Regions from separate parts of the Methylobacterium flocculans genome, predicted to be linked through region 2. Evidence: predicted binding sites of a transcription regulator. Region 2 holds the regulator's gene; each other region holds the start of a gene.

Region 1 (10,508 bases), 1.4 Mb from region 2:
GGAGCGACACGGTGAACTGCGCGTCGGTGGGCATGGTGCCGACGAGGTCCTCGGGGATGTCGACCACCGCCTCGCGCTCCTCCGGGCGGGCCAGGGTCGCCACCGCCTGACCGGCGCTGAGCACCTGGCCCACCTCGGCGCTGCGCACCGTGACGACGCCGTCGAAATCCGCGTGCAGCTCGGTGTAGCCGATCTGGTCCCGCGCCTTCTGCAGGTTCGCCTCGGCCTGGGCGACGCGAGCCTGGGCGGTGTCCCGGCTCGCCACCGCCGTGTCGAACTGGGCCTGGGTGACGTTGCCGCCGGCGAGCAGGCGGCGGCGGCGAAGCTCCGTCGCGTTGGCGTTCTCGGCCTGGGCCCGGGCGTCGGCGAGGTCCGCCTCCGCCCGGGTCAGGGCGAAGCGGGACACCACCGGATCGAGGGCGGCGATGCGCTGGCCCTTGTGGACGACGTCGCCCACGGTGACGTCGCGGGCGATCATGCGCCCGGCGATCTGGAAGCCGATCTCCGACTGGTAGCGCGGCGCGACCACCCCCGCGAAGGGGCCGAAGACCCGCGCCTCGACCGGCTTGACGACCCGGTAGAGCACCGGCCGCACGGGCGGAGGCGCGGCGCTCTCCTCTCCCTGGCAGGCACCGAGGCAGACGGCGAGCACGAGGGCGCCGAGGGCGGGACGGATCATGGTGGGCCGGTTGGGGGTGGAATGGATCGGGGTGGAACGGCTCACGGCGTCGCCTCGACGGTCTCGGCGACGGCGACCTTCTGGCCCGGCCGGAGCAGCTGGATGCCCGCCACCACGACCTCCTCGCCGGGCTTCACGCCCCCCTTCAGTGCGATGGTGTCGGAACCGTAGCGCTCGATCACCACGGGCCGGGGCGCGACGGTGCCGGCGCCGGTATCCCGCACCCATACGGCGGGCCCGTTCTCCCAGCGGTAGAGGGCGGACCAGGGCAGCACGATCGCCTGGCGCGGCCGGAACCTGCCGGTGCCGATCACCACGGCGCCGAGGCTCATGGCCGGGGGCGTCGTCTCGAGCCCGACCTTGACCCGCACGGTGCCGGAGGCGGCATCCACGCTCGGCGAGATCTCGCGCACCTGCCCCACCGTCCTGACGCGTGGGTCGGCCTGGAGCGTCACCTCCACAGTCTTGCCCCCGGGGGGCGCCGCCAGCACCGCCTCGAAGATGTTGAACACCGCGTCGCGCGGACCGTCCTCGGCCATCGCCAGCACGACCTGGCCGGCCTGTACCACCTGCCCGACCTCGAAGGTCCGGCTCAGGACGATGCCGTTCACCCCGGCCTTCAGGTCGGTGTAGGAATATTGCTCCTCGGCGCTGCCCAGCGCCGCCTTGGCCGAATCCACCGCGGCCTGGGTGGTGCGCAATTGCTGCTCCGCGTCGTCGTAGCTCGGACGGGTGGTGTAGCCGCTGGCGAGCAGTTGCTCCTGGCGCTTGAAGCTCAGTTTGGCCTGGGTCAGCAGCGCCTCGGCGGAGGTGAGCGCGGCCTGGGCGTTGTTGAGGTTGGCGCGCTGCTCCTGCGGGTCGAGCCTGGCCAGCACCTGGTCGGCGCTGACGTGGTCGCCCACCTCCACCAGGCGCCGGGCGATCTTGCCGTTGGTCCGGAAGGCGACGTTGACCTGCGACTGGGCCTGGATGTCCCCCGTGAAGATCAGGTCGGAGGAGATGGTGCTGGGCTTGGCCACCACGGTGCGCACGAGGGCCGGAGCGGGCGTCCGCTGCGCCGGCGCGTCGCCGGCAGCGCGGGCCGGGGGCGCCGCGGCCAGGAGGGCGGACGAAACAGCGATGCCCAGGGCCGCGATCCCGCATCCGGGCCGCCGAACGGTCGTCCTACCCATCATCGCGTCCTCAAGCCTCGACAGGACCCTATCGGCGGCAACCCATATCGGCTATCTTACCGACCGTCCAGACGGTTTTTTCTCGGGCGAACCGAAATCGTGCTCCCGCGTTTGCCAGGAACGTCCCGATGGACCACATCGTCCGGGCTTCACGGGCCGGCCTCCGGCTCCTCTTTCCCCAGCAGGATCGCTGATGACCAAGGCGCGCACCCGCCGCGAGGACCGGCCGGTGATCATCCTCGACGCCGCCGAGCGCCTGATCCGGCGGGTGGGCACGCGCACGCTGACCATCGACGCGGTGGCGGCGGAAGCGTCCCTGAGCAAGGGCGGCGTCCTGCACCACTACGCCTCCAAGGATGCGCTGATCTCGGCGCTGGCCGAACGCAAGCTGCGGGAGATTCGCGAGAGCGTGGCCGCGCACGAGGCGGAGCAGGGGCCGGGCCCGGCCGCCCTCCCCCTCGCGCTGATCGCCCATGCGCGCCAGGTCTATGCCGACGAGGACGGCTTCCCCCGCGCGCTGCTGCTGGCCTCGGCCGAGAACCCGGAGGCCTTCGCGGGCTTCAACGCCTTCCTCAAGCAGCGCCTCGCGCAGATGGAAGACGTGGCCTGCTGTCCCGGCGCCGGCGCGATGCTGACCTTCGCGACCCTCGGCCTGCTCCTGACCCGGACGCTCGGCTTCCACTGCCTGGAAGGCGCGGAACTCGAAAAGCTGTTCGACGCGATGGAGCAGGCCGCCCGGAGCCTGCCCAAGCCAGCCTCACTGAAGCCCGCCTCACTGAAACCTTGAGCGCAGCGCTCCGGATTCAGGCGCGGTTGCGGAAGGGGTGCAGGATCTGGCCCGCGAAATCCTTGGGGAAGGTCGGGTCGTCGATCCCGAAGCGCTCCGGCCGCTCGCCTTTCGGCATGTAGTAGGTGCCGAACATCAGATCGAGGATCGGAAAGGTCGCCGAGAAGTTCTTCGAGCCGCCCTGGTCGATGCCCGTGTGATGCCAGCGGTGGTAGACCGGGCTGACGATCACGGTCTTCAGGATCCCGAAATCCCAGTTCAGGTTGCTGTGGATCAGGGCGGAATGCCAGACCTGGAAGGGCGCCACGAAGGCGACGACCTCGAGCGGCATGCCGAGCAGGATCAGCACCACGTCCGGAAGCACGATGTGGATGAGGTCGTCGAACGGGTGGAAGCGGCGCGCCGACACCCAGTGCAGCTCCTCCGTGGAGTGATGCACCGCATGGTAGTGCCACAGGGTCATGGTGTGGAAGGCCCGGTGGGTCACGTACATCATGATGTCGATGAGCACGATGTAGACCGCGACGGCGAGCCAGAACGGCATGCCTGCGAGCAGGGACAACCCGATCGACGGCGTGGCCCCCGGGGTGCCGTCACCCATGATCAGCGAGAGCCAGAACGCTCCGGCGATGAGGAGCAGCAGGGCAAGGTAGCGGGTGAACAGCGGCGTGGCGAACCACCAGCAGACATCGGTGATCATCTCCGAGGTCCGCCACCAGGGCTTGCCGGCCCGCGCGGGAAACAGCGCGCACAGGATCGTGAGGACCACGGCCATCGCCAGCGTCGTCGGCAGACCCGTCAGGATCACCTCGCTGAATTGGGTCACGACAGCCTGGGCCCAGTCGGTCATCCGTCATCCTGCACGCGTGGCACTGCTGCAGCCTGATCTGGCAGGTCCGCCTTAAGGTTGGGTTGCGCCGATTCGGCGAAACCCGTGCGCGCCGGCTCAGGGTCCGCCGGGGCGCGTGCCCGTGCGGGCCGCCTCGATCTGAGCCAAAGCCGCCCGGATGCGCAGGTCGATGAGCGTCCGCCCGCGCTCGGCCGAGGCGCGCCGCGGATCGCCGCTGGCACCCGTGGCCTCGGCGCGGAAGCCGATCCCGGCGAGGCGGCCGAGGTCGACCCCTTCGGGTGCGATCGCCAGGAGTTCCGAGGTGTCCTGGATCCCCGCGTGGCGGCCGATCGTGTCCGGCGTCTCGCCCGCGGCCCGCAGCCATTCGAGCTGGGCGGCATCGTCGTAATACGCGCTCACGTCGACGACGCGGACACCCTCGGACAGCCATTCCCGGGACAGGCGCTCCGCGACCTCCCGCTGCGGCCCGGTGCTGGCCCCGTGATCGGCGAGGAAGCCGATGGTCCGGAAGCCGGCGAGCTTCAGGCTGCGGGCGATCCCCTCCAGGGTGCCGGCGAAGACGGCGTCCGGGACGCCGATGGTGCCGGGATAGCGCAGGTGCCCCTCGGGCGGGTCGTAGCTTCCCTGCGGCACGTAGGAGATGACGGGGGCGACCAGGGTCTTGCCCAGCCGCTCGGCGACCTGGCGCGCGGCCCAGCCGACGATGCGGTCGTGCTTGCCGGTGACCATGTGGATGCCGTTCTGCTCGATGCCGCCGCTCGGCACGAGCACGGTCGTGGTGCCGTGCGCGACCGCGCCGCGCACCTCCACCCACGACATCCGCGCGATCTCGACCTCGGCCGAGAGCGGCGCCGTGAGGGGCCGGCCGATCACGGCGAGCCCCGCGACCAGGGCCGCGAGGCAGAGGGCGGCCCACTTCGGCGCGGAGGCAGGGCGCAAGGCGGGAGGGACGGCGCGCGACATGACGGGCTCGGAACGACGACGGGCGGCGCGAGCCTAAGGCGTCGGGCGTTAACGGAGCGGTGCCCCCGCCGCCTCCGCCATGGCGACGAAGAGCAGCGCATGGCGGCCGGCCAGGGTGTCGATATCCGTGGCGTAGCCGCCGCCGATGACCCCGACGAGGGGAACCCCGCGCCGCCGGGCCTCGCCCACGACGAAGCGATCCCGCGCCAGCAGGCCCGCATCGGTGAGATCGAGGCGCCCGAGGCGGTCGTCACCGTGGGGATCGACGCCGGCATTGTAGAAGACGATGTCGGGCGCGAGCGCGTCGAGGAGCGGGCCGACATGGGCCTCCAGCACCGCGTGGTACCCGGCATCGTCCACGCCGTCGGGCAGCCCGACGTCGCGGTCGCTCGGGATCTTGCGGGCGGGATAGTTCTTCTCGGCATGGATCGAGAGGGTGAAGAGATCCGGGGTCACGCTGAGGCAATCGGCGGTGCCGTCGCCCTGGTGGACGTCGCAATCCACCACGAGGGCGCGGGCGATGGTGCCCTCCGCCTGGAGGGTGCGGGCGGCCACCGCCACGTCGTTGAAGATGCAGAAGCCGGCCCCGGTCGCGCGCCGGGCGTGGTGACTGCCCCCCGCCGTGCTCCCCGCGAGGCCGTGCGCCAGCGCGAGCCGGGCCGCCGCCAGGGTTCCGCCCACGGAGGCGCAGGAACGGGCCACCACCGAGGCGCCGACCGGCAGACCGATCTCGCGCTCGATGGCGCGGGGCACGTCGAGGGCGAGGACCGCCTCCACGTAGGCGCGGTCATGGGCGGCGGTGAGGAGGTCAGCGCCGGCGGGCTCGGGGCGTACGAAGCCGTCCGGCACGAGGCCCCGCGCCAGCAGGATCTCGGCGAGACGCCCGTACTTGCGCATGGGGAAGCGGTGCCCCTCGGGCAGGGTCGCCTCGTAGGCGGGATGGAAGACGATGGGCATGCTCAACGAGCGACCCCCACCTGCGCCGGCCCCATCATCGCCGTCCCCTTCGCCGGTTCTCCGGCCGGTTCACCGGCCGGTCCATCCGCCGAACCCTTCGCCGGCTCGGGCTGTCATACGCCTGAAGCATCAGGGCTGTTAGGGGCGCTGGGGTGGATCGGGTTGCGGCGTCGTGTCCGCGACCCGGGGCGGCGCGCGACGCCGGACCTCGTGGATGAAGGGACGTGACCGATGGGAGACGGTCTGATGGGACTTGAGACCGGACCCGTCGTCGCGCTGGCCCTGTGCGCGGCCCTGACCCTGATCAACCTCGCCGGCATCGGAGTGGCGGCGATGCGCCTCGGCCGGCGCAACCGCGATCCGGTGTTTCCCCTCGGCGCCCCGATCTCCCTGGTGCGGCCCGTCTGCGGGCTCGAACCCTTCAGCGAGGAGCTGCTCGCGCGCGGCTTCCGGCTGGCCCATCCCGATTACGAGCTCATCTTCTGCGTGGCGGATGGCGCCGACCCCATCGTCCCGCTCCTGCACCGGCTGATGGCGGCCCATCCGGGTGTTCCGTCGCGCCTCATCGTCGGCGACGAGCGCATCAGCGACAACCCGAAGCTCAACAATTGCGTGCGCGGCTGGGAGGCGGCCCGGCACGACTGGGTGGTGCTCGCCGATTCCAACGTGCTGATGCCGCCGGACTACCTGCAGCGGCTCCAGGCGGCCTGGCGCCCCGACACCGGCCTCGTCTGCTCGACGCCGATCGGCGCCCGGCCGGACGGGCTGTCGGCGGCGGTGGAATGCGCCTTCCTCAACACCCTGCAGGCGCGCTGGCAATATACCGGCGAGGCCCTCGGCCTCGGCTTCGCCCAGGGCAAGAGCATGCTCTGGCACAAGCCCTTCCTCGAAGCGCGCGGCGGCATCCGCGCCCTCGCCGCCGAGATCGCCGAGGACGCGGCGGCGACGAAGCTGGTGCGCGCGGCCGGCGCCCGGGTCCACCTCGTGGCCGCACCCTTCGACCAGCCCCTGGGGCGCCGCACCCTGCGCGAGGTCTGGTCGCGCCAATTGCGCTGGGCCCGCCTGCGCCGCGTCACCTTCCCGCTGTTCTTCGCGCCCGAGATCGGCAGCGGCCCCCTCCTGCCCTTCGCCCTCGCCCTCGCGGCCGCCCCCTCGGCGGTCCTGACCGCCTGCCTCCTCGGCCTCGCCGCGCTCTGGTACGGCGCCGAGATGGCCCTGGCGGCACGCGCGGACTGGTACCGCGCCCCGCGCCTCCTCCTCGCCTTCGTCATCCGCGATGCGCTGATCCCCCTCCTCTGGACCAGCGCCTGGATGCGTGGCGCGATCCTTTGGCGTGGCAACGCGATGGATATCCGAAGTAAAGGCGTCTCAGGCTTGAAGTGGCGACGCCTACGCCCAGGCACAGGCGTAGCGTGAAACCAACGCCTTCAGCTTTGGCTTTCAGTGAGCGATCATTCTCCAAGCATCAATCAATTTCTGATAAATATAAAATACACTGGCCTGATTAAAATCCACTACTATAAATGTAAATTAATTTTCGAGAATTCAGCCTAAATTTTCCGGATCAGCGCGATAAGCTCTGAATCCTACACTGTACTGCAAGCCGCCGAACAGTTGGCATCGGCCCATAGATTGCCGTAAGATGGCTGCGAAAATTCTAAAGCCACAGCAACCTTCTGCAGGCAAGACGTGACGACGCCATCCGAAATTCTACACAAGATACGCCAATCGATCGTATCCGGCGATCGCAGCAACATCTCGGATCTTGTATCGCGAGCCCAGCGCATAAGCGTAACCGACTATCATATTGTGGTAGAAATTGCCATTCTGCTACGTGACAACGGGCATTTCGATCAGTCTGCGTTCATGTGCAATGAGGTTCTCCGCAACGACGAAAACCATGTCGCAGCACTCTACGAACTGTCTATTTTACAAGCGATGCAGGGCCGCCATGTAGAGGCTTTGCTGGGCTTGGAACGGATACTTGTCTCCTGCCCGGCGGATGAACGGAGCCTCCGGTTTGCCGCCCGTATGAGCGCGCGTATCGGCGATTACGCCGCGGCGCGGCGCTATATCTATCGCGCCGACGAGACCTGTCCGGCGCATCCGGACATTCCGTGGCTCCGTGACCTGATAGGCTACATGGAAGCGTTTCCCGCCGGCGTCGCGGATCGTCTCACGCAGCTCTATGAGCGGGACCGCCTTTCGACCACAGCGGAAACCATTGTGAGCTGGGCCTCCGCTTCATTGCAGAGACGTGAAGGATTTTCCCTCATTCGGCTGGGCGATGGGGAGGGTGCGTTCTGTCGAATTTCGTCGGATGACGAGAGACAGTACCCACATATCTACGAGCATTGTCGTCAGGACCGAGCCCGGGTCTGGTTCAACAACGAGATTGACATCCATCAATCGGGCTTCACGGAGACGGCCTTCACCCTGCGGGATGCGATCCAGAATGCCAATGTCGTCGGCATGCCATACCGGAACTGGGTCGAACACGAGTATAAGTTCTGCAGTCCCACGGGGATCGTCGGACTTATCAATGCACTTCGAGTCGCACAACTTCCATCCGTGAAACGATCTCAATCTTGGACGTCACAATTAGTCCATATGGACCTTCTTCAGAAGGGAATTCTGGGGAACCTGCTACGCGAGCACCGGCGCGTAAGTCTTATCTCCTGCCTCTCAGGCGCGGCGGAGGCGATCAGGACCCATTTCGAACTCGAGGAGGTGACGCTCTACCGGATCCCGGGGGAAAAGCTGCACGCGGCGCAGCTTGGAGCAGAGACAACGGTCGGGCGCCACTACCCTGAACGCTACAACGAACTTATGGAAGAGTTAGCAAAACCGCTGCACGGACAACTCTTCCTCGTGGCAGGAGGGCTACTTGGAAAGCTGTACTGCAATCGCATCAAAATCAGCGGCGGCGTCGCCCTGGATATCGGCTCGGTCGTAGACAATTGGATGGGAAAAGCGACCCGTCCTGACAACGATCCGCGTCATGCTTTGTAAGGGGTGGTCTTGATGCACCCCGACCGGCACGATCATATACGTGGCCGAGAATACGCCTGCCGAAGGCTGTACAGACCGCAAGGGGGGCAGTCTCCCTCTGGCCGATGTCGATCAAGGTGATACCGACGGGAGACTTGGAGCGCCTAACAGAACGGTACCGAGCGGGCCTTTCCAGCGTTGGCTTGGCATAGACGGATCAATTCTCCCCGATGATTTTCGGAATGAGTTCGCTCCGCTCCTGCCGCCGCCTCAGCCGCGCCCGAAGGGTCGGCGTCGTCCGATCGAGAACTGGGCCGCACTGACGGGCATCCTGTTCGTGCTGCGCTCGGGCCTCCCATGGGAGATGCTGCCCGCTGAGAAGAGTTGCGGCTCCGGTATGAGTTGCGGGCGTCGGCTGCGGGATCGATAGGCGGTCGGCGTGTGGAGCCGTTTGAATCAGGTGTTGCTGTAGCGCCTACCCGCGTCGAGTGAGATCAACTAGAGCCGAGCTTGCCTGGACAGCGCGTCTGTCCCGGCAAAAAGGCGGCCTGCCACCGGCCCGAACCCGACAGACCGGGGCGAGACGGGCACGAAGCGCCACCTCGTAACCGATGCGCGCGACACGCCGCTCGGCTTCTGCCTGAGCGAAGCCGACTGGCGCGACAACCGCATGCTGGCAGCCACCATCGATGCCATCCCCTCTGTGCAGAGTGGGCGGCCCGGGGGATCGTCCCGCGCATCGCGCGCAAGGGCATGAGAGCCGCGAGAAACTCGGTCGTCACCATTGGGATTGTGGAGCGCACCCACGCCTGGTTCACTCGCTTCCGCCGCCTGCCCATCCACTACGAGCGACGCGCCGACATCTACGAGGCCTTCACGAGCCTCGCAGCCCGCATCATGACCCTCAATCAGATCAGACGGCTTTGTTAGGCGCTCTAAGCCGGCTAGCCTCGCGCGACCGGTCGATACCTTCCTAGTCTAAAACTGGGGCCTAGTCTAAAACTGGGGGAGGTCTTCAATCACGACAGATGAAGCAAAGCCAGAACTGGTGCCCGCGGAGGGACTCGAACCCCCACGCCTCTCGGCTTCCGATTTTGAGTCGGACGCGTCTACCATTCCACCACGCGGGCACGCGGCGAATGTCCTGCCGCGCGCGCCGCATCCTGTCAACCGAGCCCCACGAGCGGCCGCGCCCACCGCCTGCGGTTTGTTGCGGATGCGGCCCGGGATCGCTCGCCAGGGCGGGCGGGGTGTGGTCAAAGAGCGCCGCCCGTCGCTTCCAGCCTGTCCGGACTCCCATGATCCGTCGCCTCTACGAATGGATCCTCGCCCTCGCGGGGAAGCCCTCGGCGCCCTACGCCCTCGGGGCGGTGGCCTTCGCGGAAAGCTCCTTCTTCCCCGTGCCGCCGGACGTGATGCTGGTGCCGATGGCGGTGAGCCGGCCCGACCGGGTCTGGTTCTACGCGCTCGTCACCACCCTGGCCTCCGTGGCGGGCGGGTTGCTCGGCTACGCCATCGGGGCGCTGCTGTTCGATTCCATCGGGCAATGGGTGTTCCGGGTCTACGGCCTCAGCGACAAGGCCGCGACCTTCCAGGAATCCTACGCCCAGTACGGCCACTGGGTGATCCTGCTGAAGGGTCTCACCCCGATCCCGTTCAAGCTCGTGACCATCACCTCGGGCTTTGCCCATTACGACCTGTTCTGGTTCGTGGTGCTCTCGCTGCTGACGCGGGGCGCGCGGTTCTTCCTGCTCGCTGGACTTCTCGGGCGCTACGGCGTTCAGATCCGCGGGGTGCTCGACCGGCACCTCAACGTGGTGGCGGCGATTTCCGTCGCGGTGATCGTCCTGGGCTTCGTCCTGTTCAAGGTTCTGCTGTAGCGATGCGAGGGACACCCGTGGAGATCGATGACGCTTCGCTGCTGCGCCTGCGCCGGGCCGCCCTCCTCCTCCTCGTCGGCGCGGTGCTGACGCTCGGCGGGGCCTTCTATTTCCAGTGGGTGCTCGGCTACGTGCCGTGCAAACTCTGCCTGACGGAGCGCCTGCCCTATTACGCGGCGATTCCGCTGGCGCTCGCCGGACTCGTGCTGCCCCCTCGCCTGACCCGCCT
Region 2 (10,508 bases):
CTGAGGCACATCCCTTGATCCTGTGATCTCCTGATCCTCCGAAACCATGCGGGAGCGACCATGGACGAGACCGACAAGCCCCAACCCGATCAGCCCCGCGCCGAGGCGGCCGGGACGAAGCGCCCGAACCTGCGCGACTTCGATCCCTACACCGACCGGAACGGCCAGGATTTCGGCCAGGACGAGGCCCGCGACGTGGGCCGGCCCGAGACCCTGCAGCGCGAGCTCGAATCGGACCCGAGCTGGCAGGCCGAGACCGCCCGGGTCGCCTCGGACTTCCAGCGCCTCGATTCCACCGGCGGCGGCAGCATCGCCAGCGTCGAGGCGACGGAAGCCGAGACCCCGGCCGAGAACCTGCGCCACATCTCCGATCCGAGCCCGACGCCGAAGGCCGCGTCCTGACACGAGGTTGCCCGCGATGATCCCCACCCGCCTGCACGCCCTGACCGACTACCTGTTTCCGGCGGGCATCGCCGCCCTCTCGCTCGCGCCACGGCGCGGCCGGGCCACGCGGCGGATCATGCGGGTGGGCCCGGTCTGGCACTACGGCTACACGCTGCTCACCCGCTACGAGGGCGGCCTCGTCCCGGCCCTCGGCATGCGCACGCATCTCGCCTGCGACGCGGTGGGCGCCCTCACCTTCGTCGGGGCGGCCGCCCTCCTCCAGGACGAGCCGGCCCGGGACCGCCTCCTGCTCGCGGCCCTGGGGCTCGCCGAACTCGCCCTCATCGCGGCGAGCGACCGCGACGCGCCTCGCGACGCCACCCTCAGGAGCGCGCATCGGCACTAGCGCCGATCGTTCTTCAGAGGCGCTACGCCGAACCGGCCTCCACGTCGGCGGCGATGCCCAGACAGGAGCCCAGGAAGGAGCCCCCATGCCACGCGAACCCGCCGAACCGCCCCCGGAGAAGCCGGATTCCACCGGACCGAATTCCCGGCCGCGCGACACCACCATCGCACAGACCGGCGAAGGTATTCCCGACGATAGCGGCCAACCCGTCCAGGTCGACGAGGCTGAGGCCAAACGTATCGAGGACAGAATTCGCAAGCTATAGCCTCGCCGCGACAAACACTCCCGCCGGCGGAACAGCTTTCGCCGGGCGCGATTGATACCTGCGATACACCAACAGCGACAGGAGCCCCGCATGACGGCGAAGCCACCGCCCGTTCCTCCGGCCAACCAGTCCGACAAGGGCCCCGGCAGCGCGCCGGAGACGCCGGTCGCCACGGGCGCGAAGGGGTCCCAGACCCAGAATCCCGACAAGGTCGGGCAGGCCGGCAATTCCAAGGTGAACACCACGCACCAGGGCTATCAGCAGGATCGCTAATGAGCACCTCGAAGAAGACGCCGGCCGCCGACCGTCACCACGGCGGCCCCGGCAGCAGTCATCAGGACGCCTCGAAGCCGCAGGTGGAGGCGCATTCCGGCCCGACGCCCGGCAGCCCCACCAACGACTCGAAGTCGCACGTCTCCGGCGGCGGCGGCGAGCGCGACCGTCACCACACGCACGACGCCGCCGGCAAATCCGCCGACCGCTCGCACTGACGCGGGCGGGTTCCAGCCATCCGAGGGAGAGCCAGAATGGCCAATGCCGACCGCCACAAGATGGGCTCCGCCGCCCAGGGCAAGGGCACCGGGACCGGTGCGATGACGGACCTGCCCGACGGCATCCTGGAAGAGAACATGGTGCTGAGCAACCGCGACAAGTCCCGTCACAACGACGAGCGCGGCCTCGACAGCAAGATGGTCCAGACCGAGCAGTACCAGGACCACGCCGGCAATCGCGAGATCGACCCCGACGCGATCGAATCCGGCGTCTCGGGCAACACCACGGGCTTGGCGAGCCCGAAGACCGACCTCTCCGGAGCCGAGAGCAGCCTCGCCAGCCAGACCAAGGACTGACCTGACCGACCGGCACGACGATTCCGTCACGGGATCGTCGCGCCCCGGAACACCCTTCGCGAAACATCACCCGGCAGAGGATCACCGAATGGAAACCACGACGCAGGTTCTGAACCCGGATCCGGCCCCGTCCCACGATCATGGCCAGACCGTCGACCGGGTCGATCAGGTCAGCAGCGTCACGCTGCTGGGGCTCGCCGTCGTCGGCGCGGTGCTCGCGGTCGGCCTGACCGCGCTGACCCATTAGCCGGCCTCGTCCCACCGCCGCCGATCCCCAGGACAACCGAGGAGTCGTCCCGTCGTGCCACCCATCGACCACAAGCCCAGCCCGGTCCGCACCAACCGCTACGGCCTGATCATGGGCGGCCTGCTCGTCGCGGCGTTGATCGCCTACACGATCTACTTCGTGAGCATCCCCGCGGCGCTTCCCCCGCAATAGGGCCCGCCCCTACCCGCCGCCGATGCCGCTGGTGACGATCCCGGTGCCCTGGCATTCCGGACAGGTCCCGGCTTCCACGGTGCCCCGGCCCTCGCAGGCCCGGCAGACGTTCTCGCCCGTCCCGGGGGCGCCGGGCGTCGCCTCGTCACCGGGCTTCGCGGGGGGCGTCGCGGCGTTGCGATCGCTCGGGTGTCCCTGGGTCATCGGTCGCTCCTGAATCGTCGTTCCCTGACGACAGGCGAACCCCGGTTCTTCGACGCCTGTTCCGGCCGCGAAACCCGAACGAATTCATCATCGTACGATTAAGGACGAAGCCCCGTGCGACCGAAAGACTTCGGAACGCGGGCCCTGCACTCCGGTTCTCTCCGTATACCCGACAATACGGAGACCATCATGAAGCACATGAAGCCCTTTCTCGCGTCTGCACTTCTCCTGACCGCCGCCGGCCTGCCGGCCTGGGCCCAGTCCGTGCCCGTCCCGGGCAGCGGCCCCCGCAGCGGGACCATCATCCAGCAGCAGCCCAACACCACGGGCAACGATTCCGACCTGGTGATCGCCCGTGGCGCCACCGGCGCCGACACCGCCACCACGAACTCGGCGGCCGGCGGCAACGCCAACCTGCCGGAGCGGGCCATCCCGAACGGCAGCGCGGGCGGCAGCAGCGGCGGCCGCTGAGCCCTACAGTCCGGGCGTAACGTGCGGCCGGGCTGCGTCATGGCAGCCCGGTCGTGCGGCGTCGGCGAACACCCGGACGGATGACGCGTTGGTGCGCCACAGATGCGAGGAGGCCCCGATGGCACTGCGATCCGAAACTCCGCCCGCCCCGGCCAACCTCGCGGTGAAGCCTCCGCCGGACTCCGACAAGCCGACCACCGCGATGCTGAAGGCGGACATCGACAGCGGGCGCACCGGCGACAAGATCTCCCACTACGACACCGGCCTGTCGCAGCTCGGCACCGACGACGAGGCGGCCGGCAACGCCCCCTCCCACGAGCGCATCGCCCTGGCCCGGAAGACCGAGGCCGCGCCGCCCAAGGTGCGGGAGGCCGCGAAGCCGGAGGGGCACAACCGCTGGATCATGCCGCTCTTCATCGGGCTCGCCGCGATGGTGCCGGTGGTGGTCGGCGTCTCGCTGTTCCTGTTCAACCGGTAGGGCTTCGCGGCCCGCCGGCGCGTCGGGCCACTTCGGCCAGGGCTGCGAGGTCCTTGTCGGCGTCGCCCTGGCCCATCGCCGCGACGAGGTTGTCGCGCAGAACCTCGGCGAACGGCATCGGCACGCCCGCTGATTCGGCCGCCGCGAGCGCCAGACCGATATCCTTGGCGCCGAGCTTGAGGTTGAACCCCGGCGGCTCGTAGCGTTGCGCCGCGATCAGGGCGCCGTAGTTCTTGTAGACCGGGCTGGCGAACAGGGTGTTGGTGAGGAGGTCGAGGAGGTCGGCCCCCGACACGCCGTGCCCCTCGGCGAAGGCCGCCGCCTCGCCCATGGCCTCGATGGCCGAGACCAGCATGAAGTTGCCCGCGAGCTTGACCGCGTTGGCCCGCTGCGGCGCGTCGCCGAACGGCCAAGTCCGGGAACCCATGGCCTCGAAGAGCGGCCGGGCCCGGGCCATGCCCTCGGGATCGCCCGCCGCCACGATGTTGAGCGCGCCCGCTTCGGCGACGTCGGGCCGCCCGAAGACGGGCGCGGCGATGTACGGCACGCCGGCCCGGGAATGGATGGCCGCGAGCTCACCGGCCAGAGCGACCGAGATCGTGCTCATCGAGAGATGGAGCCCCGGGCGATCGGCCTTGTCGAGGAGGCCGCCCTCGACGATCACCGCGCGCAGGGCCGCGTCGTCGGCCAGCATGGTGATCGCCGCATCCCCGGCGAAGGCCTCGGCGGCCTCGGCCACCGGGATCGCGCCCGCGAGCCCCTCGGCCGCGCCGGGCGAGCGGTTCCAGACCCGCACCCGGTGCCCGGCGCGCACCAGGCTCGCCGCCATGCCGCGTCCCATCCGGCCGAGGCCGATCACACCCACATCCATCCTGTCCGCCTGCATATCCGCTCCTGTCTTCGCGCGGCGCTCAATGGCCGTTGAGGAATTCGAGGGTCAGCCCGTTGAAGCGGTCCGTCGCCTCCATGTGGACGAGATGGCCGATGCCGGGCAGCACCTCGGCGCGGGCATTCGGCATCCGCGCCGCCAGCGCCCGCGCGTGCTCCGCGTTGCGGCCCATGCCGGCGCGCAGGGCCTCCGGCGCGAAGGGCTTGCCGGGAGCGTTGTGGTCGTTCTCGCCCATGACGAACAGCGTCGGCACCGCGATCAGCGGGATCTCGTGCACCACGGGCTGGCCCCAGATGATTTGGTAGGAATTGACGAAGGACTGGAGCCAGCGCGGGTACTCGCCCGAGCCCTTCACCCGCTCGCGCAGGGACACGAAGGGCTCGATGGCCGAGGCCGGCAGCGAGAGCGAATAGCTCGTCATCAGCTGGCGGCGATAGGACTCGGCCGTGGCATCGCCCTCCAGGCGCAGCAGGGTCGCGTCGGGGACCGGCGGCACCGTGAAGCGGTAATCCTCCAGGCCGATCGGCGCTTCGAGGACGAGGCTGTTGACGCGGGTCGGCGCGTTGCGGGTCAGGCGCACCGCGAGCATGCCGCCCATGGAATGCGCCACCACGTCGACGCGGGGCAGGCCGAGGGCGTCGAGGAGCGCCACGGTGTCGGCCGCCATGGTGTCGAAGCTGAACGGGCTCACGGGCTTCGACGACTTGCCGAAGCCGAGCTGGTCGGGGGCCACCACGCGGTATCCGGCGCCCGCGAGCGCCTGGATCACCGGTTGCCAGTAGCTCGCCGGAAAGTTGCGCCCGTGCAGGAGCAGCACGCTGCGCCCGTTGGGCTGCCCCTGCGCCGGCACGTCCATGTAGGCGAGCCGCTGGCGCTCGCCGTCGCGGGTCCGCTCGAGGAACCGGACCGGATACGGGTAGGCGAAGCCCTCGAGACCGATGCCGAGCGGCGTGGTGTCGTCCGCCGCGCGGGCGGCGAGGGGCGCGAGCGACATCTGGGCGGCCAGGAGCAGGACGGACAGGCGAACGAGCGCGGCGGGCAATCCGGTCATACGAGATCCGATCATGGGCGATCCTGGCGACGAGGCGCGACGCGCGCGCGAGAAGGGTCCGCAGGGTTTAGCGCGCGGCGACGGGCGCGAGGTGACATAGGACACCTGCGAGACCCGCATCCCTTGCGAAACACGCGGCGGCGTCCCAGGGGTCCATGCATGACCGACGATTCCCCGAAGCCCGTCCCGCCACCCGCGATGGACGGATTGCCGGTGCGGGAGCGCATGCTGGCGCTGCTGGCGATCGGGCTCGCCATGACCATGGCGGTGCTCGACGGGGCCATCGTCAACGTGGCCCTGCCGGTCATGGCCAAGGATCTGGGGGTGGAGCCCTCGGCCGCGATCTTCGTGACCAACAGCTTCCAGATCGCCGTGACCGCCTCCCTGCTGCCGCTGGCCTCGCTCGGGGACATCCTGGGCTATCGCCGGGTCTACCTCACGGGTCTGGTCCTGTTCACGCTGGCGTCCCTGGCCTGCGCCGTCGCGCCCTCCCTCGACTGGCTGGTGGCCGCGCGGATCGCGCAGGGACTGGGCGCCGCCGGCGTCATGAGCGTCAACATCGCGCTGGTGCGCTTCATCTACCCGCACCGGCTGATCGGGCGGGGGGTCGGCAACGTCGCCCTGGTGGTGGCGATGGCCTCGGCGGCCGGGCCGACGGTGGCGGCCGGCATCCTCTCCGTGGCGAGCTGGCCCTGGCTGTTCCTCGTCAACCTGCCCGTGGGGCTCATCGCCCTGACGGTCGGCGCGCGCACCCTGCCGGTGACGCCCCGGAGCGGGGGCCGCTTCGATGTCCGCAGCGCGCTCCTCAACGCCCTGACCTTCGGCCTCCTCATCATCGGCGTCGACGGCCTCGGCGATCCGGCCACGCGGGGCCTGGCGCTGGCGGAGATCGGCGCGGCGCTCGCCGTCGGCACGGTCTTCGTCTGGACGCAGACGCGTCTCGCCCGCCCGCTCCTGCCCGTGGACCTCCTGCGGATTCCCGCCTTCGCCCTCTCGATGGCGACCTCCATCGCCGCGTTCGGAGCGCAGATGATGGCCTACGTCGCCCTGCCCTTCTATTTCCAGGACGTGCTGCGCCTCTCCGAGACGCAGACCGGCTTCCTGATGACGCCCTGGCCCATCGCCATCGCGCTGACGGCGCCGATCTCGGGGCGCCTCGCCGACCGCTACGCGCCGGGGCTGCTCGGCGGCCTCGGCCTCGCCCTGATGGCCACGGGGCTCGCCGCCATCGCGCTGTTGCCGGAGGGCGCCTCGCACCTCGACATCGGCTGGCGCCTGACCCTGTGCGGCCTCGGCTTCGGTCTGTTCCAATCCCCCAACAACAAGGTCATCATCACGAGCGCGCCCCGCGACCGCAGCGGCGGGGCGAGCGGCATGCAATCGACCGCCCGCCTCACCGGCCAGTCCTTCGGGGCCGCCCTGGTGGCGGTGATCTTCGGCCTGCACCAGGGGGCGCCCCCCGCCGGGCCGGTCTCCGCCACCCTGTGGTGCGCCGTGGGGCTCGCCGCCTTCGGCGCGGTGGCGAGCGTGCTGCGGCGCCAGCCGGAGGGGTGACGGCGGAGCGCGCAGGCTTTGCGCCGGAGGCATGACCGCCGATCGCACCAACGGTCGCGCCGGGCGTTGACCCGGCAATTCCCACGCGAGGACGAGTCCATGAACATCGACCTGTCGGGCCGGCGCGCCCTCGTCACCGGCTCCACGGGCGGCATCGGCTACGCCATCGCGAGGGCGCTCGCAGAGATGGGCGCCACCGTGGCGATCAACGGGCGCACGCAGGACCGGGTCCGCGACGCCATCGACCGCCTCAAGCGCGAGACGGGCCATGCGGGCTTCATCGGCGCGCCGGGCGACGTGGCCAACCCGGACGGCACCGCCCGCGTGGTCGCGGGCCTGCCGGACATCGACATCCTGGTGAACAACACGGGCATCTTCGAGCCGAAACCCTTCTTCGAGATCCCGGACGAGGATTGGCACCGCTTCTTCGAGACCAACGTGATGAGCGGGGTGCGCCTGTCGCGTGCCTATACGCCCGGCATGGTCCAGCGCGGCTGGGGCCGCGTGGTCTTCATCTCCAGCGAATCGGGCGTGAACATCCCGGTGGAGATGGTGCATTACGGCATGACGAAGACGGCCCAACTCGCCGTCGCGCGCGGCCTCGCCGAGACGGTCGCGGGCAGCGGCGTCACCGTGAACAGCGTCCTGCCCGGGCCGACCCTCTCGGAGGGCGTCGCCGATTTCATGCGGAGCATGGCGCCGGCATCGGGAGGCGGCGAGGTCGATCTCGACGCGGCGGGCCGGGCCTTCGTGGCCGAACACCGCCCGACCTCGCTGATCGGGCGGCTCGCCACCGTCGAGGAGGTGGCCAGCATGGTGGCCTACGTCTGCAGCCCGGCCGCCAGCGCCACCAGCGGCGCGGCCCTGCGGGTCGATGGCGGCACGGTGCGCAGCATCGTCTGAACGCGGACGGGCCCGATGCCGGACTTTTTCCGCGCACGCGGGATCAGGGTCCGGCCGCGGGGGTCAACGCCAGCCGGAAATGTTGCCGCCTACTCCCCCTCGAACATCTCGTCGAAGGAGTAGCCCGAGCCGCGTACGGTGCGGATCGGGTCGCTCTGGCGCGGGCGGTTCAGCGCCTTGCGCAGGCGGCCCACATGGACGTCCACGGTGCGTTCGTCGATGTAGACGTCGTGGCCCCAGACCCCGTCGAGGAGTTGCTCGCGGGAGAAGACCCGGCCGGGGCTCTGCATCAGGAATTCGAGGAGCTTGAACTCGGTGGGTCCGAGATGGATCTCCCGGCCCTCGCGACGGATGCGGTGGCTGACCCGGTCGAGCTCGATGTCGCCCGCCACCAGCAGGTTGGCCACGTGCGCGGGCTTCGCCCGGCGCAGCAGCGCGCGCACGCGGGCGAGCAGTTCCGGCACCGAGAACGGCTTGACGATGTAGTCGTCCGCCCCCGTGCCGAGGCCCCGGATGCGGTCGCCCTCCTCGCCCCGGGCGGTGAGCATGATCACCGGCAGGCGCTCGGTCTCGCGCCGCGCCCGGATGCGCCGGCACAGTTCGATGCCGGAGAGGGCCGGCAGCATCCAGTCGAGGAGGACGAGGTCGGGCACCTGCTCCTGCAGGCGCAGGTCGGCCTCGTCGCCCCGCGCGGCCGAGTCGACGATGAAGCCCTCGGCCTCGAGGTTGTAGCGGAGGAGGAGGGTCAGGGCCTCCTCGTCCTCGACGATCAGGATACGCGTACTCATCCGTGTGCTTTCCGTGCGGCGCGATCCTCAGACCGCGCCGGGCATCTCCACCGTCGCGTAGTTGGAGGCGTCGTTCTTCGGACGCTCCCGCTCCGCCAGCAGGTTCTCGCCGGTGACGAGGTAGTGGATCGTCTCGGCGATGTTGGTGGTGTGGTCGCCGATGCGCTCGATGTTCTTGGCCACGAACAGGAGGTGCGTGCAGAACGAGATGTTGCGCGGATCCTCCATCATGTAGGTCAGGAGCTCGCGGAACAGCGAGTTGTAGAGCGCGTCGATGGCGTCGTCCCGCTCCCACACGTCGAGCGCCGCCTTGGTGTCGCGGCCCGCATAGGCGTCGAGCACGTCCTTGAGCTGCTCCTGCACCAGGTCGCTCATGTGCTGGACGCCGATGACGATCTTCTGCGGCTGGATCTGGTCGGCGATCGCCACCACGCGCTTGGCGATGTTCTTGGCGAGATCGCCGATGCGCTCGATGTCGTTCGAGACGCGGATGGCCGTGACCGTCTCGCGCAGGTCGATCGCCAGGGGCTGGCGCCGGGCGATGAGCAGGATCGCCCGCTCCTCGATCTCGCGCTGGAGGATATCGAGGCGCACGTCGGCGCCGATCACCGCCTGGGCGAGGACGGCGTCCCGGCGCACCAGGGCCTGGCTCGCTTCCGCCATCATCTTCTCGGCGATGCCGCCCATCTCGGAGATCGAGCGGCGCAGATTTTCAAGGTCCGTGTCGTAGGACTTGACGATGTGGTCGGACATGGGGGTCGCACTCCGCGATCGGGCCCGCCTGTCCGGGGGCCGCCAGGGCGATGGGGTCGGGCGCGGACCGGGGAAAGGTCCGCCACGGGCCGCCGTGGATCAGCCGAACCGGCCGGTGATGTAGTCCTGGGTCTGGCGCTTCTCCGGGTTCATGAAGATGCGCGTGGTCGGGCCGAACTCCACGAGTTCGCCGAGATACATGAAGGCGGTGAACTGCGAGATGCGCGCGGCCTGCTGCATGTTGTGCGTCACGATGACGATCGTGAATTCGGAGCGCAACTGCTCGATCAGCTCCTCGATGCGGCCCGTCGAGATCGGGTCGAGGGCCGAGGTCGGCTCGTCGAACAGGATGACCTCGGGGCGCTGGGCCACGGTGCGGGCGATGCAGAGGCGCTGCTGCTGACCGCCGGACAGGCCCATGCCGGACTGCTTGAGCTTGTCCTTGACCTCGTCCCAGAGGGCGGCCTTGCGCAGGGATTCCTCGACGCGGACGTCGAGGTCGGCCTTGGGCAGCTTCTCGTAGAGGCGCAGGCCGAAGGCGACGTTGTCGTAGATCGACATCGGGAAGGGCGTCGGCTTCTGGAACACCATGCCGATACGCGAGCGCAACTCGTTCAGGTCGACCTTGGCATCGAGGACGTTCTGGCCGTCGAGGAGGATCTCGCCTTCCGCGCGCTGCTCCGGATAGAGGCTGTAGATCCGGTTGAAGGTGCGCAGAAGGGTCGACTTCCCGCAGCCCGACGGGCCGATCAGCGCCGTGACCTGGCGATCGTGGAAGTTGAGGTTGACCGACTTCAGGCCGTGGAAGCTGCCGTAGTAGAAGTTCAGGTCCCTGACGGCGATGCGGACCGGGGAATTCTCGTCGGCCTTGTGGCGTCCGGTGAGCTGCGCTTGGGTGATCGCGGGGGCGGCGTTCATCGGTTCGGCATCCTGTCGATCGAAGATGGGAGAGGGCAAGGCGGCGCGCTGAGGGTCAGCGCGACCGATCGGTCTTGATGACGAAGCGGGCCACGACCGACAGGGCGAGGATCGTGATGGTGATGAGGAGGGCGCCGGCCCAGGCGAGCTGCTGCCA
Region 3 (10,508 bases), 500 kb from region 2:
GCGCTGGCGAGACCCTGGATCCGCGTCGCATCGCGCTCGCTGCGGCCGGGGGCCACGGATCGCTCAGCGTTCGGCGGCGACCGCGCGTTGCGATCCTCGCCACGGGGGACGAACTCGTCGCTCCGGGGCAACCACCGCGCTGGGACCAGATCGTAGCCTCCAACGGGCTCGCGGTGGCGGCCCTGGTGCGCGAAGCCGGGGCCGAGCCCATCGACCTCGGCATTGCCGGGGACACCCTCGCGGCCCTGGACGATGCCATCGGCCGGGCGGTGAACGCGGACGCGGACCTCCTCATCACCCTCGGCGGCGCCTCGGTGGGCGACCATGACCTCGTGCAATCGGCCCTGCGGGCACAAGGGCTCGAACTCGGTTTCTGGCGGGTGGCCCTGCGGCCCGGCAAGCCGCTGATGCACGGGCGCCTCGGCCGCATGGCGGTGTTGGGCCTGCCCGGCAATCCGGTGGCCTCCGTCGTCTGCGGGCTGCTCTTCGTCGTTCCGGCGATCCGGGCGCTGCTGGGCGACCCCGACGCGGGGGCGGACCGCTCGGAGCCGGCAATCCTCGGATGCGACCTGCCAGAGAACGATCTGCGGCAGGATTATCTGCGAGCCCGGATCGAGACCGCCCCCGACGGGCTCCCCATCGTCCATCCCGAGAACCGCCAGGACTCCTCGATGCTGCTCATCCTCGGCTCGGCCGAGGCCCTGCTGATCCGGGCCCCCCATGCGCCCGCCGCGAAGGCCGGCGAGCCCTGCCGGGTCATCCGGCTGGACCGTCGCCTCGTCTGATCAGCGCAGATAGGTGACGCTGTAGAGGGTGTGGCGCAGGGCCTCTTCGCCGACCCAGACCCGGCCGTTCTCGCAGGCCTCCCGCATGCCCGCCCGCATGCGCGCGCAGTACTCGCCGGTGTTATCCTGGACCCGGTACTCGCAGACGTTGCCGACCTTGCGCCGAGCGATGACGGGACTCGCATGATCGGCGTGCAAGTCCGGATCCTTCGGATCGCGGTCCTCCAGAAGGTACCAGCTGTAGCCGATGGTCGGCACACGCCCGTGGTCGAGGGCATAATCGACCATGGCCAGAATCCGGCTGATCGCCTTGGGGTCCGGCGGCGGCCCGGAATCCCGCATCTCCACGAACTCGGCCTGATTGGCGGCCACGCGGTAGGAAACCGGGAGGAGCGGCACCGGCAAGGGCACACGCCGACACTGCGCCTCGACATGCGCGATCCAAGCGGCGTTGAAGGTGTCGGTCTTCGCGTTTCGCAGGTGAGGAACCGTGCCGACCAGGCTGCGGAAGCTCATCGGGCGGGGTGACAGGCGGCTGCGATAGCGCAGGCGCTGCAGGGTCGGGTTGGCATAGCGATAGCCGTCATTCGAGGGCAGGTCGCGGTCCTCGCAATAGCCGTTGATGTTGTAGAGGAGCGCCGCGGTGTCCTCCTCACCGCCCTCGATCTTGTCGAAATAGGGCAGCAGCTTCGGGTTGCCGATCGGCGACATCTCCGCAGCGTTGCGGCTCCAGGCGATGTCCGCGCGCCAGCTCGGATGCGCCGCCAGGTGAGCGCGGAGCGCGGGAATCGCTGCGAGGCGCTCCGGGTCGGCAAAGTAGTTCTTGGTGGCGACGTCGAGGGGCGAGACTTGGCGGCCGAGGCGATGCGAGATCATGTCGGCGGTGGCATAGGCAAAGCAGATCGCGCTCTCGCCCTGGTTCAGCGGCATCTCGCGCGGCGAGGGCGAGAGGGCGACGTCGCGGGTGCCCTCATGCACATCGAAGGGGATGCGAGCCTCCACCAGCGCGCAGGTTGGGTTGCGCGCATAGGTCGGGTGCAGGGGCAGGATGCGGGGATCGGCTTCGGCGAACGCCGGCGCAGCCGAAATCGCCAGGATCGCGCTCAGAGCCGCGCGGAGGCGCCGGCCACGTCGGACAGCCCGCATGTCTCAGGAGGCCCGGCGCAGGCGCGTCGCGAAGAAGCCATCGAGTCCACCGCGCATCTCCGGCACCTCACCACCCAGGTGCGACGGCAGGGTGCGCAGGTCGCCGGACGCATCGATCGGCTCGGACAGGCCGCCCAACTCCTCCGCACGCACCGGAATGCGCTCGAAGCCCGGATTGCGCGCGAGGAAGGTCGCGACCTGAGCCTCCCCCTCCTCCGGCTCGAGGGAGCAAGTACAGTAGACGAGGCGCCCGCCCGGCCGAACCAGGGTGGCGGCCTTGTCGAACAGGCGTTTCTGCAGGCCGATCAGGCGGCTGATATCGCTTTCGGTCTTGGTCCAGGCCACATCGGGGTGGCGGCGCAGGGTGCCGGTCGCCGAGCACGGCGCGTCGAGGAGCACCGCGTCGAAGGTAGCGTCATCGGACAATGCCAAGGCATCGCCGACCTGGATTTCGGCTTCCAGTCCCAGGCGTGCGAAGTTCTGGGACAAGCGCTCGAGGCGTGGGCTGGAACGGTCGACCGCGAGCACCGAAGCGCCGGCTGCCGCGAGTTGCGCTGTCTTACCACCAGGGGCGGCGCAGAGGTCGGCCACCCGCTCGCCCGGCTTCACATCCAGCAACCGTGCCGGAAGCGCGGCGGCGGCATCCTGCACCCACCATTGTCCCTCGGTATAGCCCGGAAGATCGGCCACGCCGGCGCGGACGTCGTGCAGGCGCACGCTCCCGGTGGGGAGGACGACGCCGCCGAGACGCTCCGCCCATTCGACGGCCGAGCCCCGCACGGTGATGTCGAGGGCGGCACCCTCGAGGTGGGCCGCCGCGATGGCGCGCGCCGTCCCCTCGCCATAGGCGGAGCGCCAGCGCCGGGCGAGCCAGTCGGGCGTATTGTCCGCGAGCGGATCACCGGGCGCCGCGAGGATATCGGCGCGTTCGCGCACGATCCGGCGCAGGACCGCATTCACGAGGCCGGAGAGGTGCTGAAGCTGCGGATCGGCCTTGGCGAGACGCACACCGAGATCGACGGCGGCATGGTCCGGCACGTTGAGATCGAGGATCTGGACGGCGCCCGTGGCCAGTAGCGCGACGAGGCGAGGTTGATCCTCCGGCAGTCCCTGCGACATCCGGCTCGCAAGGACGTGACGCAGGAGACCGAAGCGGCGGAAGGTCGCCGTCGCAATGGCGCGCGCGAGGCCTGCATCGGCGGCATCGAGGCCGGCGGCGCGCCCGGCCTGGATCAGGGCATCCTCCAGGGCGAAGCCCCGAGTCTTGCCGATGAGGTCGGCGACCGCGCCCTGCGCGATCTGTCGGGCGGCGAGGCCCGCGACGCTGTGGTCGATCGGCGCCGTCGGCGCATCCGTATTGCGGCGTGTCGCCATGAATGCCACTTCCTGGAACCATGAGCCCGCATGGGACGAGCTTCGTTTCCCTGCCCTTCCACCCGCCACACCGAGATGCAAGCCATGACAAGCCCGGAGCCGATGGAAAACCGCGCGGACGCCGACCTGCCCACCCGAACGCGCGCCCTTACGCCCGAAGCCGCCCGGGCTCTGGCGGAGGCTGCCGAGCGGCGCGCGGCCATCGATGCCCATGCCGCGGAGATCGCGGCCACCCGCGAGCGTCAGGGCCGTGGCGGTCTCGAACCGGTGCGCTACGACGATTGGGAGATCAAGGGTATCGCCGTCGACTTCTGACGTCGCGCGCGCCGCATGCCGGCCGGGGAACGTCCCCCGGTCGCCCCCGTTGTCCCGGCCATCGGTTCAGTGACGAAGGGGAAGACCATGGCCACGAAAGTTTCGAGCAAGAGTGCCGGTGAGGGACCGCATGGCGAGGTCGCTCTCGCGCGCGGCCAGTCGGTGTCGATGCGGATGTGGCGGGACGAGCTTCCCGGCACCGACAAGCCCCCGGCGAGCCGACCCTACGAGACCGTCGGCTACGTGATCTCCGGCCGGGCCGAACTGACCGTGAGCGGCGAACGGGTGCTGTTGGAGCCCGGCGATTCCTGGCTGGTCCCGGAGGGCGCCGAGCACACCTACTCCATCCTGGAAGCCTTCACGGCCGTCGAAGCCACGGCGCCGCCCGCCCGCTGAACGGATCTCAGCGCGTGACGTAGACCTGCGTGCCCACCGAGACGCGTGCGTAAAGATCGACCACATCCTGGTTGAACATGCGGATGCAGCCGTAGGACGCGTAGGTGCCGATGGAGTTCGGCCGATTGGTCCCGTGGATGGCGTATTCGCCTCCCGCGAGGGTCAGTGCGGCCGAGCCCATCGGGTTCGAGGGCGAACCGCCGGCAATCACGGCGGGCAGGCGGGGATTGTCGCGCTTGACCTCGCGCGGGGGTGCCCAGGCCGGCTCGACGTACTTCCCGTCGATCTGGGTCGCGCCGCTCCATTGCTTGCCGGGCTTGCCCACCGCGACGGGGTAGCGAATCGCGGTCCCATCGCCGTTGACGAGGTAGAGCCGGCGCTCGGCCGTGCGCACGACGATGGAGCCGGGCATCACGCCCTCGTGGAACGCCACGACCTCGCGGGCCTGCGCAGGCTCGACGAAACCGCCTCCCAGGATCGCACCCGCCGCGATCGAAGCCAGCATTCCCTGACGCACCATGACCCTGAAACTCCGAAAGCGTGACCGTGAGAGCCCAGACAATCGGCGCTCGCGGGTTGGCGTTCCGGTAAATCGGCGGTTCGCGATGCAGTTATCCCGGTGGTCTTCTGCAGCGCAGTGAAGCGCCGCCACGGAATTTCGGGCGAAAACATCCGATTGCGTTCAGGTTTCGTTAGCCCTGAGGGCTCAGCGCTCGATCAGCGGCATGCCGCCGGCACCCAGGCGCTCCTGCCAGCCATGGCGCACCAGTTCGGGGTCGGCGTGCTCCTCCACCGGAAACCCGACGCAGAGATAAGCGACGAGGTGCCAGTCGCAGGAAACCCCGATGATGCCGCAGACCGCCTCCGGCTCGAGGATGGAGACCCAGCCGACACCGAGCCCGTGCGCGCGCGCGGCGAGCCAGAACGTCTGCACGGCCGTGACGACGGAGTAGCGCAGCATCTCCGGCATGGTGGCGCGGCCGAGCCCGTGCCCCGCCTCGGTGGATTCGTCGCAGAAGACCGCGAGATGTACCGGCGCCTCCCGCAGCCCGGCGAGCTTGAGCCGGACATAAGCGTCGCGGCGTTCCGCTTCGTACGTGGCCGCCGCATCGGCGTTGCAGCGTTCGAAGCTGGCGACCACGCCTGCGCGCCGCTCCGGGTCCGAGACCCGCACGAAGCGCCAGGGTTGGCTGTTGCCGACGGAGGGGCTGAAGGCTGCGAGATCGAGGCACCGCCGCAGCAGCGCTTCGTCAACAGGGTCTGTCCGAAACCGGCGCACGTCGCGACGCCAGGCGAACAGCTCGGCGAGAGTATGCTGGAAGGCCGCGTCGAAGCTGGTCACGGTGGTCCCCAGCGGTGAACCCGCCCCTCTCTCTTGCAGCGTGTTTCTCGCCGGGTACGCCCCGTCTCGCAAGGACGAAAAAAAGGCCGCGCTCCGAAGAGGCGGCCTGAAGTCCTTGGGTCTCGAAACCTCTGGGATGTCGATCCCGCCGGTTCGGGTGCCGACCGAAGAGCTGGGGAGCCGGTAAGATCGGGCAGCAGACCGATGACGGAGTCGACGAAGTTTCAGCAACAGGTATCGCGTTTCATCAAGGCCGACGCTGGGCATGATGGCGGCGAAATCATGGTGATGTGTTTCGGGACGCCTCGCCGAATCACCGCCCTTGCGAGCATCACGGCGTGACACCATGATGAAGGACGAACGCGGAACAGGAGCGACGATGAGCGAGAGAACCGGTGGCGACGCGCGATTGCATGATCCCGCAGCGCGGGTCATCCCCTTCCCGACGGCGCCGGTCCCTCCTCAGATCGCCTTCGACCGCGCCGAACTGCGCATCCTCTTCAATCTTTACGGACGGATGGTCTCGCAGGGCGAGTGGCGCGACTATGCCCTCGACTTCCGGCGCGACAAGGCGGTGTTCTCGATCTACCGGCGCAGCTCGGAGATGCCGCTGTATCGGGTGGAGAAGGACCCGAAACTCGCCCGGCGCCAGGGCGCCTATGCCGTGGTCGCCGCCACCGGCCTGGTCATGAAACGCGGAACGGATCTCGAGCGGGTGCTCGCGGTGCTGGAGCCTCCCCTTCGTGCGGTGTGAGACGCGCCTCAGTCAGACACGACCCGACATGTGAACCATCCGGCCCATATAAAAAGGCCCCGGCGGTTATCCCGCCGGGGCCTTCTAATTCAACGTGAGTCGTTCCGTTTAGCGGCGGTCGCCCAGGAGCGAGAGCAGCATCTGGAACATGTTGATGAAGTCCAGGTACAGCGTCAGCGCGCCATTCACGGAGAGCTTGGCCGCACCCTCGGCATCGGCGCCGCTGTAGAGGAACATCTCCTTCAGCTTCTGCGTGTCGTAGGCGGTGAGGCCCGCGAAGATCAGAACACCGACCACGGAGATTGCGAACTGAAGCGCCGAAGAGGCAAGGAAGATGTTCACCAGCGAGGCGATGATGAGGCCGATCAGGCCCATCACCAGGAATGAACCCATGCCCGAGAGGCTACGCTTGGTGGTGTAGCCGTAGAGGCTGAGACCGCCGAACGTCGCCGCTGTGATGAAGAAGACCCGAACCACGCTTGCTCCCGTGAAGACGAGGAGGAGCGAGGACATCGAGGCACCCATCACCGCCGCGAAGGCGAAGAAGGTCAGGCGCGCCGAGGCCGCGGACATCCGATCCATCCGCATCGAGAAGATGAAGATGAAGGCCAGCGGCGCCAGCATGATCACCCACTTGAGCGGGCTGGTGTAAAGGAGCTGGCCGAACGGGGTCAGGGCAACGCGGCCGGTCTCGGTCTGAGCGACGGCCGCCATATTCAAGCCCAGCGCCACGAGACCAGAGATCCCGAGGCCGATGACCATGTTATTGTAGACGCCGAGCATGAAGGTGCGCAGGCCCTGATCGATCTCGACCTGGCTGCCGGCGTACCCGGTCGGCTGAGCGCCGTACCGGAAGGGGCTGTTATCGAATGCCATGGGAGTTTCCTTTGGAAGCTCTCTCAGCGTGTGATTTCGAAATGAGGCTCACGCACACGACCTCTGGCGTCCCGAGACGCCTCGTTACGAAATATGTTCCGTCACGCTGCCCTGCACAAGGGGCCGGCCAAGCCTGGAAGGACCGAATCGCACAGGACTGTGCTGGTATTTTCTTGCGTCGAGACGGGATTAAACCGGCATTTCGATAGACGAGGATTTCGCTAACGCGAGGCTAACCACGCCACCGGACGCCGTGTCGAACGCCCGTGGCCGGCCTTACGCGGCAGCCTTATCCAGACAGCACTTCTTGAACTTCTTGCCGCTGCCGCAGGGGCAGGGGTCGTTACGGCCAACGTTCTTGAAGGGGTTGCGGACGGGCTGACCGTAGCTCTCGGAGGTCCAGTTCAGGTCGGCGATCGGATCGTCGATGGTCCCGAATTGCTCGGGATCAAAGCGTGACAGGTCGTCGGGGCGCTCCTCGGCCTCGCGCAGGATCTCGGGGAAGTACCGGCCGTCGCTGAATTCGCCGGTCAGCCGCCCATCCCGTCGCGCTGCCACGACCCTTGGTGCCAGGTCGCGCATCCCCAGAAGCGCAACGGCCTCCTCCCACGCGACCCAGCTGATATCGCCCTCGATGGCAGCCCGCTTCTCATCGAAGCGAATCAGCAGGGCTTCGGTCTGCTCGCGTGGGACGCGGCCGATCTGGGTCAGGTAAACCAGGGCCGCGAAGCCCTCGTGCCGCACGGTATCGTCGCGCGTGCTGTCCATCAGCAATGTGCCGAGCGGCGCGATGTCTCCGTCGAAGACGCTGGCTAGTATCCTCGCCAGTGTCTTCGAGAGGGCGTCGCCCAGGAGAGACTCGAGCGTCTCGCCGTCCAGGTTCAGAAATCGCACGAGGGGCCTGAACGCCCGCGTTTCCCGGGCGGCGGCGAGGACGTGCAGCCCCCAGAACAGGAGATTCGCCTCCGCGTCATCCAAGTCTGGATTCGCGGCAGCCCGGCCCAGCAACTCCAGGACCGCGTCCGCGATCCGGTCCGGGTCCGCGAGCGCGGCACGCAGCTCAGGCTCCGGAAGGAACGTGGCCGCCGAGAGCGCGGAGACGAGGGCCGGATCGAGCATGCGTGATTCCTCAGGAGCGGAGAGTCGCCCCGGTCTTGCGCTCAACCTCAGCGACGATCCGGGCGGTTACGCCCTCGATCTCCGCATCGGTCAGGGTGCGATCCACGGGCTGGAGCCGGACCGCGATCGCCACCGATTTCGAGCCCTCGGGGATGCCGATGCCTTCGTAGATGTCAAACACGTCGATCCCGGTGATGAGCTTGCGTTCCGCGCCCTGCGCCGCCTTCACCACGTCCCCTGCGGCGACATCCCGTCCGACCACGAACGCGAAGTCACGCGAGATCGGCTGGAAGTCGGACAGAACCAGCGCCGGCTTGACCTTGGTCGGACGGTATTTCGGCAGCGGCACCGCGTCCAGGGTGATTTCGAAGGCGACGATCTGGCCCTTGAGATCGAGGGCCTTCAGCACGCGCGGATGCACCTCGCCGAAGTAGCCGGCCGGATTCTTCGGTCCGAACTGCAGCGTGCCGGATCGGCCGGGATGCAGCCAGGCCGGTCCACCGGCCACGACCTGCAGGCCGCCGGTCGGGATACCGAGGGCGGCCAGCAGCGCCATCGCATCGGCCTTGGCGTCGAACGCGTCGACGGGCTTCATGGCCCCGTCCCAGTGGCGACCCGCGCCCGCATGCGTCGCGGTCCCCCGCCGGATCGCCGCCGCCCGGGTGGTCTGTCCCTCCGGCTGGTCGTTCGCGAAGCACTGCCCGACCTCGAACAGGGCGACATCCGCGTTCCCGCGGTCGGCGTTGCGCTGGCCGGCCCGAAGCAGGCCCGGAACCAGGCTCGGGCGCATATCCGAGAGGTCGGCGGCGATCGGATTGGCCAGCGCCAGATCCACGCCCCCGCCGCCGAACAGCACCGCGTCGTCGTGCGGGATGAACGACCACGTCACCGCCTCCACGAGGCCATGGCTGGCCAGCGCCCGCTTGGCGAGGCGGGTGCGCTTCTGCATCACGGTCAGCATCGGCTTGCCGATCGCCTCGATGCGCGGGAGGGGCTTCGGCTCGATGCGGTCGAGACCGGCGATGCGGACGATCTCCTCGACCAAGTCGGCCTTGCCCTCGACGTCGGGACGCCAGGACGGCGTGAGGACCTTCACACGGTCGCCGGTCCCGGCCACGTGGAAGCCCAGCGCCTCCAGGGTCACCTTCATCTCGGCGCGGGACAGCTCGATCCCGGCGAGCCGCCGGGTTTCGGTCCAGGGGAAATCGATGACGCGCTCGACCACCGGCGGCTCGCCGACGATCACGGGCATGCTCGGAGTTCCGCCGCAGATCTCCAGCACGAGGCGGGTGGCGAGATCGAGGCCCGGCAAGGTGAATGCCGGATCGACGCCGCGCTCGAAGCGGTACCGGGCATCGGTGATGATGCCGAGCCGCCGGCCGGACTGGGCGATGTTCATCGGATCCCACAGGGCCGATTCGATGAGGACATCGACGGTATCGGCGTCGCAGCCCGAAGCCTCGCCGCCGATGATACCGCTGATCGATTCGACGCCGCTGTCATCCGCGATGACGACGGTGTCGGCGGTCAGCGTATAGGTCTTGCCGTCGAGGGCCTTCAGCGCTTCGCCGTCCCGCGCCCGACGGACGACGAGCCCCCCGCGCACCTTGGCGGCGTCGAAGACGTGGAGCGGCCGGCCCTGATCGAAGGTCAGGTAGTTCGTGATGTCCACGAGCGCGTTGATCGGGCGCAGGCCGATGGCGCGCAGGCGCGCCTGCATCCAGTCCGGCGAGGGACCGTTCTTGACGCCGCGCACGAGGCGCAGGGTGAAGTAGGGGCAAAGGCCGCCGTCGAGGGCCTCGAAATCAAGGGTGACGGGGACGGGGCAGGCGCCCTCCCCGCGCACCGGCGGCTGTGGCTCGCGCTTGAGACCGCCCAGCCCCGTGGCGGCGAGATCGCGGGCGATGCCGTGGATGGACGTGCAGTCCGGCCGATTCGGCGTCAGGTTGATCTCGATGACCGGATCGTCGAGCTTCGCGTAGAGGGCGTAGGGCTGCCCCGTCGGTGCATCATCCGGCAGATCGAGGATTCCGTCGCTCTCCTCGCCGAGGCCGAGCTCGGCCCCCGAGCAGAGCATGCCGTGGCTCTCGACACCGCGGATGTTGCCGACCGACAGGGTAATGTTTTTCCCCGGCACGTAGGTGCCGGGCGGGGCGAAGACCGTCTTCATGCCGGCGCGGGCGTTGGGCGCGCCGCACACCACCTGGAGCGGCTGACCGTCGCCGGCATCCACCGTGCAGACCCGCAGGCGATCGGCGTTCGGGTGCTGTTCGGCGGTGAGCACATGGGCGACCACGTAGGGCTTCAGGCTCGCGGCCTTGTCCTCGATGCCCTCGACCTCGAGGCCGATCCGGGTCAGCGTCTCCGAGATCATCTCGAGGGAGGCCTCGGCGTCGAGGTG

Evidence for each region. The regulator PhoB, encoded in region 2, activates phosphate uptake and scavenging genes when phosphate is short. The targets are predictions, from matches to a motif close to TGTCATNNANCTGTCAT.
Region 1: the regulator PhoB is predicted to act here: its motif matches at 5,520-5,536, upstream of OF380_RS04350 (ceramide glucosyltransferase).
Region 3: the regulator PhoB is predicted to act here: its motif matches at 5,697-5,713, upstream of OF380_RS13485 (DUF2794 domain-containing protein).

What each region holds. Positions count from the first base shown of each region.
Region 1 is NZ_CP107532.1:966,067-976,574, forward strand. It holds gene OF380_RS04320 (efflux RND transporter periplasmic adaptor subunit) at 1-679, opposite strand, end outside; gene OF380_RS04325 (efflux RND transporter periplasmic adaptor subunit) at 721-1,854, opposite strand; gene OF380_RS04330 (TetR/AcrR family transcriptional regulator) at 2,045-2,638, shown strand; gene OF380_RS04335 (sterol desaturase family protein) at 2,655-3,488, opposite strand; gene OF380_RS04340 (creatininase family protein) at 3,585-4,451, opposite strand; gene OF380_RS04345 (histone deacetylase family protein) at 4,500-5,408, opposite strand; gene OF380_RS04350 (ceramide glucosyltransferase) at 5,655-6,824, shown strand; gene OF380_RS04355 (tetratricopeptide repeat protein) at 7,098-8,420, shown strand; partial or broken gene OF380_RS04360 (transposase) at 8,608-9,329, shown strand; tRNA gene OF380_RS04365 (tRNA-Leu) at 9,446-9,529, opposite strand; gene OF380_RS04370 (YqaA family protein) at 9,698-10,279, shown strand; gene OF380_RS04375 (disulfide bond formation protein B) at 10,303-10,508, shown strand, end outside.
Region 2 is NZ_CP107532.1:2,366,111-2,376,618, reverse strand. It holds gene OF380_RS11040 (SDR family oxidoreductase) at 1-4, shown strand, start outside; gene OF380_RS11035 (hypothetical protein) at 61-402, shown strand; gene OF380_RS11030 (hypothetical protein) at 419-790, shown strand; gene OF380_RS11025 (hypothetical protein) at 876-1,055, shown strand; gene OF380_RS11020 (hypothetical protein) at 1,146-1,328, shown strand; gene OF380_RS11015 (hypothetical protein) at 1,328-1,546, shown strand; gene OF380_RS11010 (hypothetical protein) at 1,583-1,903, shown strand; gene OF380_RS11005 (hypothetical protein) at 1,992-2,150, shown strand; gene OF380_RS11000 (hypothetical protein) at 2,205-2,342, shown strand; gene OF380_RS10995 (hypothetical protein) at 2,352-2,546, opposite strand; gene OF380_RS10990 (hypothetical protein) at 2,745-3,017, shown strand; gene OF380_RS10985 (hypothetical protein) at 3,136-3,495, shown strand; gene OF380_RS10980 (NAD(P)-dependent oxidoreductase) at 3,485-4,366, opposite strand; gene OF380_RS10975 (alpha/beta fold hydrolase) at 4,407-5,450, opposite strand; gene OF380_RS10970 (MFS transporter) at 5,595-6,989, shown strand; gene OF380_RS10965 (SDR family NAD(P)-dependent oxidoreductase) at 7,089-7,892, shown strand; gene phoB (phosphate regulon transcriptional regulator PhoB) at 7,982-8,680, opposite strand; gene phoU (phosphate signaling complex protein PhoU) at 8,708-9,433, opposite strand; gene pstB (phosphate ABC transporter ATP-binding protein PstB) at 9,533-10,351, opposite strand; gene pstA (phosphate ABC transporter permease PstA) at 10,407-10,508, opposite strand, start outside.
Region 3 is NZ_CP107532.1:2,869,071-2,879,578, reverse strand. It holds gene OF380_RS13520 (molybdopterin molybdotransferase MoeA) at 1-785, shown strand, start outside; gene OF380_RS13515 (hypothetical protein) at 786-1,931, opposite strand; gene OF380_RS13510 (RsmB/NOP family class I SAM-dependent RNA methyltransferase) at 1,935-3,305, opposite strand; gene OF380_RS13505 (DUF1674 domain-containing protein) at 3,390-3,620, shown strand; gene OF380_RS13500 (cupin domain-containing protein) at 3,708-4,016, shown strand; gene OF380_RS13495 (L,D-transpeptidase) at 4,024-4,521, opposite strand; gene bluB (5,6-dimethylbenzimidazole synthase) at 4,723-5,358, opposite strand; gene OF380_RS13485 (DUF2794 domain-containing protein) at 5,738-6,112, shown strand; gene OF380_RS13480 (Bax inhibitor-1/YccA family protein) at 6,221-6,988, opposite strand; gene OF380_RS13475 (DUF1186 domain-containing protein) at 7,265-8,107, opposite strand; gene pheT (phenylalanine--tRNA ligase subunit beta) at 8,118-10,508, opposite strand, start outside.